2 linked regions of the Duganella zoogloeoides genome follow. The protein of the gene in region 1 interacts with the protein of each later gene in a pairwise test. Links are inferred from orthologs where the notes say so. Each region holds a gene or a part of one and is shown on either strand. Other genes may lie near its edges.

Region 1 (3,130 bases):
AAGGCGGCAATAAAAGCCTCGCCCGAACTGTGCAGGCGCGGCGCGCCCACGTCGAAGGTGCAGCGCTGGACCGACGGTGGTGGCGCCAGGCCGGCTGTGGCCAGTGCGTGCTCTGCGCGCAAGGCGCCGAGCATGCCGTCCATCATCATGCGTGGCATGTCGAGGCCGGCGTTGTCGGTGTGGCCGCCGTCGAGCACGCTGGGGGCGAAGGCCAGCGAGCGGGCGCCCTGGCGGATCGCTTCGCGCATCGCCACGCGGGTGGCGCGGCGCAGGCGGTCGCCATCGAGGGTTTCGGGGTTGCCCAGGCCGATTACCAGCACGGCGCGGGCGGGAATGGTGCCTGGCGGCAGGCTGATCAGGATGGTTTCCATTTCCTGGGCGCGGAAGTCGCCGCTGGCGCGCAGTGCCGTCAACTGGCTGCCCAGCGCGGTGTCGAGGCCGAGCAGGCCGCCGGCCACGGGGGCGCCATCCTGTTCGTGCTCGAACATGCAGGCGACGCTGAAGTCGACATCGGCTTGCGCCGGTCCCCAGGCGGCGACATCGAAATCGACGCCGTCCAGCGTGCCGATGGGCAGGCGTTCGGGTATTGTGTGCGGATCATTCATGGCCAGGCTCCAGGTCAATACGGTTGCTTATCTTAGCGTGTAAAGGCCCGCGCACCCCTGCCGAAATTTATGCGCGCGCCACGGTCGAGATGCTCTGTAGCGCTAACATGTGTACTAAAATTACCGAATCAGAAAGACAAACCAACAAGGGAGATAGACGATGATGGATTTTACGCGGCGTAACCTGGTCATGACCGCTGGTGGCTTGCTGGCGGCAACGGCCGTGGCCGGCCCCGTGTGGGCCAATCCCGACCGCAAGCTCGGCTACGCGATCGTGGGCCTCGGCGGCTACGGGCTCGGCGTCATCATCCCCCAGTTCAAGTATTGCCAGCACAGCAAGCTGGTCGCCCTGGTCAGCGGCGACCCTGTCAAGGCCAAAAAAGTGGCCGGGGAGTATGGCGTGCCGGAATCGAATATCTACGATTACAAGAACTACGACCGCATCAAGGACAATCCCGACATCGACATCGTTTATATCTGCCTGCCGGTATCGATGCACGCCGAATACACGATCCGCGGCGCCAAGGCCGGCAAGAACGTGTTGTGCGAAAAGCCGATGGCGCTGTCGTCGGTCGAATGCGAATCGATGATCGCTGCCTGCAAGCAGGCTGGCAAGAAACTGATGATCGGCTACCGCTGCCACTTCGAGCCATTCAACCTCGAGGCGCGGCGGCTGGCGCGCTCGGGCGCGATCGGCAAGCTGCGCTATTTCCGTTCCGAGCACGGCTACACCACGGGCGGCAACAACTGGCGCACCAAGAAGGCGATGTCGGGCGGCGGCTCGCTGATGGATATCGGCATTTACGCGCTGCAGGCGGCGCGCTACATGACCGGCGAAGAACCGGTGTCGGTGTATGCCAAGGAAACCACCGACCGGTCCGATCCGCGCTTCCGCGACGTGGAAGACATGGTCGAGTTCCAGCTGGAGTTTCCGTCGGGCGTGATCGGTTCGTGCATGTCGATGTATTCGGCCAACCGCAACCAGTTCCTGTTGATGGGCGACAAGGGCCGCATCGAGATGGAACCGGCCACCGGCTACCAAGGCCAGAAACTGTGGGTGGGCGACGGGCGCAAGAATGAAATCACGGCGCCGCCGAATGCGTCGAGCAACCAGTTCGCCGGCCAGCTCGACCATTTGTCGCAGTGCGTGCTGCAAGACCGCACGCCGATCGTGGCAGGCGAGGAGGGGCTGCGTGATATCCGCATTATCGAAGCGGTGTATCGCTCCGCGCGCGAACACAAGCGTATTGCGCTCAAGTAAGCGCTGAAATAAAACTTACAGGCCGGGTTGTTGATGCAGCCCGGCTTCCTCGGCCAGCTTGATGTCGAGCATCGAGATCACCAGGTCGGCATCGGTCAGCACGTCCTTGAGCGGAAAGCCGTCTTCCATCGCCACCACGGTGCCGGGCGGCACGCGTTCGGTGTTGTCAGCGCCCGGCGGCGTGTTGGGCATGAAGGCAAATTGCGGGAAGCGGGTTTTGCCGTGCAGGGCGATGTCGCTCAAGGTGCGCGGCGCCGCGCGCAACAGGCCGTTGCGCACGTGTTGCTGGCGTTCTTCGTGGCGCTGCTTGAGCAGGGCGGTCAGGCGCACGATTTCGCCGGCCAGGCGGTCCGATTCGGCCTGGTGTTCGGCCAGTTCGTCGTCGCTCAGCGCTTCTTCCCATTGCGTCAGTTTCAACAGGCCGCGCTTGTGCAGGGCCTGGCGTTGCAGGTCGATTTCGATCGATGCCGCGCGGGTCTGGTGGGTGTCCAGGTCTTGCGTGATGGCGGCGTCGCCATTGGCGCGCAGCCACTTGTCGCCAAAGCCGAACACCAGGCCGTCGAAATAGAAATACATCGGCAGCACTTGCGGCACCGCGCCGGCCAGCATTTGTTGCGGCGTCATGTGCCAGCGCTCGGCCAGCTCGGGCAGGGTGAGGGTCAATGGTTCGATCAGGGGCATACGGTGTCTCCGGAGTTCAAGCGCTCATTTTCTCACAGACGCGTAAAATAGCGGCTTTGTCACTGTTCGTCACGGAGTATGCCGCATGATGTTTCTTAAAGTTCCGTTTGCGGAAAAAGACGAGGCCAAGGCCCTGGGCGCCCGCTGGAACGGCGAACGCAAGTCCTGGTACGTGCCCGATGGTAAACCGACCGAAGCGTTCTCGCGCTGGCTGCCGCCCGGCGGCGCCGATTTCGTGCCGGCCGTGGCTGCCACTTCACTGAAAAACCGCCCGGTCACCGTCGATTCCTATGCCGGCAAACCGGTGATGGGCAAGCTGTTCATCGATCTCGAGCACGACTGCGATCCGTTCGTGGCCTGCCCGGTGTGCGCGCCGAAGCTGGCCACGTCCGGCTGGACCGCCACCCACGACAGCGTTGCCCAGCTGCTGGTCGGCTTGCGGGGTTAAATCTTGTGTACCAACTACCGGCCCACGTCGCGCGACCTGCTGGCCGATTTGTTTCAGCTCACCCTGTTCGAGGGCGACGACTGGCCGGGTGAGAGCTGGAAAGACTACCCGGCGCCCATCATCCGCTACAACGAG
Region 2 (3,288 bases), 1.4 Mb from region 1 along the record:
CAGCGGCGCCCGATCCGGCGCCGCCGACTACTCCCGATCCGCTCGAGGTGGCCGCCGACCTGGCGCGCCGCCTGGGCGAAACCGCCAACGCCCGCGACCAGGCCGGCGGCCATGCGGCGCAGGAACGCGGCGCAATTCGCGCCTCGGGCCTGCTCACGCTGTCGATACCGGCCGAATTCGGCGGCCAGGGCGCCGACTGGCCCACGGTGCTGCAAGTGGTGCGCATCCTGGCGCGCGCTGACAGCGCATTGGCCCATATCTTCGGTTTCCACCACCTGCAACTGGCGGGCATCCAGCTGTATGGCACACCGCAGCAGCAGCGCCGCTTCCTGACGCTCACTGTCGAACAGAATCTGTTCTGGGGCAATGCCCTCAATCCGCTCGACCGCCGCACGGCGGCCGTGGATGCGGACTACGGCTACACGCTCGATGGCATCAAGAGCTTTTCGTCCGGCTCCGTGGGCTCGGACTGGCTGACGGTTTCGGCCTGGCACGAGCCCACCGGCACCGCGCTGATCGGCGTGCTGCCCACCCGCCAGCCGGGCGTGGAGGTGCAGGCCGACTGGGATGCCTTCGGCCAGAAGCAGACCGACAGCGGCAACGTCCACTTTACCGGCGTGGCGCTGCCGGCCACGCAGGTGCTGCAGGCGCCAGGCGTGGCGGCCACGCCGCAATCGACGCTGCGCTCGCAGGTGGCGCAACTGATCATGACGAACCTGTACCTGGGCATCGGCGAAGGTGCCTTCGAAGCGGCGCGCGCCTACACGGTGGACGAGGCGCGGCCGTGGTTTGCGTCCGGCGCCCAATCGGCTGCCGCCGATCCGCTGGTGCAGCACCGCTTCGGCCAGTTGTGGCTCAAGCTGCGGCCGGCCGCCGTGCTGGCCGACCATGCGGCACGCGAACTCGAACGGTTGTTCCGTCTCGGCCCGCAAGTTACCGCCCGCCAGCGCGGCGACCTGGCAATCGCCGTGGCGGAAGCCAAGGTGCTGGCCCATACCGCCGGCATCGACATCAGCAACCAGATGTTCGAACTGACCGGCGCCCGGTCAACGTCGGTCCGCTATGGCTACGACCGTTTCTGGCGCAACGTCCGCGTGCATACCCTGCACGACCCGGTTGACTACAAGATCCGCGACCTCGGACGCCATGCGCTCGATGGCTCGCTGCCCGAACCCACCGCCTACTCCTGAAGTACCCGATGACTATTCCACTGATCCGCATCGAACATGCGAGCAAGACCTTTACCCTGCCCGACGGCGGGCGCTTCGACGCCGTGCGCGACGTGTCGCTCGACGTGCGCCAGGGCGACATCTATGGCCTGATCGGCAAAAGCGGCGCCGGCAAATCGACCTTGCTGCGCCTGTTCAATTTGCTGGAGCGGCCCGACGCCGGGGCGATTACCGTCGCCGGCCGCGAGCTGACGTCGCTGTCGAAGCGCGACCTGCGCGATGCGCGCCGCAATATCGGCATGATTTTCCAGCAGTTCAACCTGCTGCAAAACGCCACGGTGTTCGACAACGTCGCCTTCCCGCTGCGCATCCACGGCGGCCAGAAACCGGAACAGATCGCCGCGCGCGTGAACCAGTGCCTGGAACTGGTGGAACTGGGCGTCAAGGCCGACAGCTATCCGGCCCAGCTGTCGGGCGGCCAGAAACAGCGCGTGGCGATTGCCCGCGCACTGGCCAGCGGCCCCGCCGTGCTGCTGTGCGATGAACCCACGTCCGCGCTCGACGCCGAGACCACGCGCGCGCTGCTGGCCACGCTGCGCGACATCAACCGCCGGCTGGGGGTCACCATCGTCATCGTCAGCCACGAGCTTTCCGTGCTGGCCGAAATCTGCAACCGCGTGGCGGTGATCGAGGATGGCGCGATTGCCGAGGAATTCGCGCTGAACGAACCGGCAGGCCACGACACCGCACCGCGCAAGACCGCACTGGGCCGCGAGCTTGCTGCGTTCAATACCGCCAATAGGGCGAATGTCGCCGATCTCGCCAGCCCCGCGAACGCCGCCGATGCTGCCACCGACCCTCGCACAGCCGATGTTGCCGCCATCGCTGCCTACCGGGAGCCGGCCCATGTCTGAACTGTTTTCCACGCTGGGCGTGTCGTTCAACGCCATCGTCGCCATGCTGCCCGAGATGGGCACTGCCGTCGGCCAAACGCTCACCATGCTCGGCATCGGCCTGTCGGCAGCAGTGCTGATCGGCGGGCCGCTCGGCATCGTGCTGTTCCTGGTGGCCGATGGCCAGTCGCTGCAAAACCGCCCGGCCGCGCTGGTGCTGGGCTGGCTGGTCAACACGGTGCGCTCGTTCCCGTTCATCATTTTGCTGGTCGCCCTGGTGCCGTTGACGCGCCTGATTGCCGGCACGTCGATCGGGCCGCTGGCGGCCGCGGTGCCGCTGTCGTTTGCCGCCATTCCGTATTTCGCCCGCATGGTCGAGCAGAACCTGCGCGAAGTGCCGCGCGGCGTGATCGAGGCGGCGCACGCCATGGGCGCGTCGGAACTGCAGATCGTGCTGCGCGTGCTGCTGGTGGAGGCGCGCTCCGGCCTGGTGCTGGCATTGACCGTGCTGGCGATCAGCTTCCTGTCGTATTCCGCTGTGGCCGGCGTGGTGGGCGGCGGCGGCATCGGCGACCTGGCGATCCGCTACGGCTATTACCGCTTCGAGACCGACATCATGGTGGCCACTGTCGCCATCCTGATCATCATGGTGCAACTGATCCAGTTCACCGGCAACCGCATTGCAAAACGCATCGACAAACGTTAAGGAATAACCATGATCAATCCGATCCGCCGCCATGCCGCATTGACCACGATACTGGCAGCACTGGCACTGGCGCTCGGCGCCAACGCGCCGGTTCACGCCAAAGATCCGAAAGAAATCGTTATCGGCACCAGCGCCGGTCCGTACGCGGACCAGATCAAACTGGGCATCAAGCCGCTGCTCGAAAAGAAGGGATATAAAGTCAAGCTGGTGGAGTTCAACGACTACATCCAGCCCAACTTCGCGCTGGCCGAAGGTTCGCTCGACGCCAACGTGTTCCAGCACATCGTGTACCTGAACAAGTTCGCCACCGAGAACAAGCTGCCCATCACCGAACTGGTGAAAGTGCCCACCGCGCCGATCGCCATCTACAGCAAGCGCCACAAGACACTGGCGGAGGTGAAGGACGGCACGACGGTGGCGCTGCCCAACGATCCGACCAACCAGGCGCGTGCACTGGTGCTGCTCGACCAGTTGGGCTGGATCAAGCTGCGCGACAAGTACGACCCGGTGCGCGCGTCCG

Evidence for each region.
Region 2: the proteins of SR858_RS03125 (region 1) and SR858_RS09260 interact in binary tests that used the Escherichia coli proteins (3 or more experiments, as listed by UniProt). The link is inferred for Duganella zoogloeoides from one-to-one orthologs.

What each region holds. Positions count from the first base shown.
Region 1 is NZ_CP140152.1:693,914-697,043, forward strand. Bases 2-2,815 are described here. They hold SR858_RS03125 (Gfo/Idh/MocA family protein), read left to right. Parts: upstream 2-765; coding sequence 766-1,866; downstream 1,867-2,815. Other genes in these bases: SR858_RS03120 (M17 family peptidase N-terminal domain-containing protein), read right to left, coding at 2-605; SR858_RS03130 (hypothetical protein), read right to left, coding at 1,882-2,547; SR858_RS03135 (DUF5710 domain-containing protein), read left to right, coding at 2,633-2,815. Outside these bases: more of SR858_RS03120, read right to left, coding at 1-1; more of SR858_RS03135, read left to right, coding at 2,816-2,995; SR858_RS03140 (SOS response-associated peptidase), read left to right, coding at 2,999-3,130. UniProt on the Escherichia coli protein: Hydratase involved in the degradation of sialic acids. Catalyzes the reversible conversion of the dehydrated form of N-acetylneuraminate (Neu5Ac), 2,7-anhydro-N-acetylneuraminate (2,7-AN), to Neu5Ac.
Region 2 is NZ_CP140152.1:2,090,725-2,094,012, reverse strand. What follows is about bases 169-3,140. They hold SR858_RS09260 (methionine ABC transporter ATP-binding protein), read left to right. Parts: upstream 169-1,198; coding sequence 1,199-2,083; downstream 2,084-3,140. Other genes in these bases: SR858_RS09250 (MetQ/NlpA family ABC transporter substrate-binding protein), read left to right, coding at 2,778-3,140; SR858_RS09255 (methionine ABC transporter permease), read left to right, coding at 2,076-2,768; SR858_RS09265 (acyl-CoA dehydrogenase family protein), read left to right, coding at 169-1,190. Outside these bases: more of SR858_RS09265, read left to right, coding at 1-168; more of SR858_RS09250, read left to right, coding at 3,141-3,288. UniProt on the Escherichia coli protein: Part of the ABC transporter complex MetNIQ involved in methionine import. Responsible for energy coupling to the transport system. It has also been shown to be involved in formyl-L-methionine transport.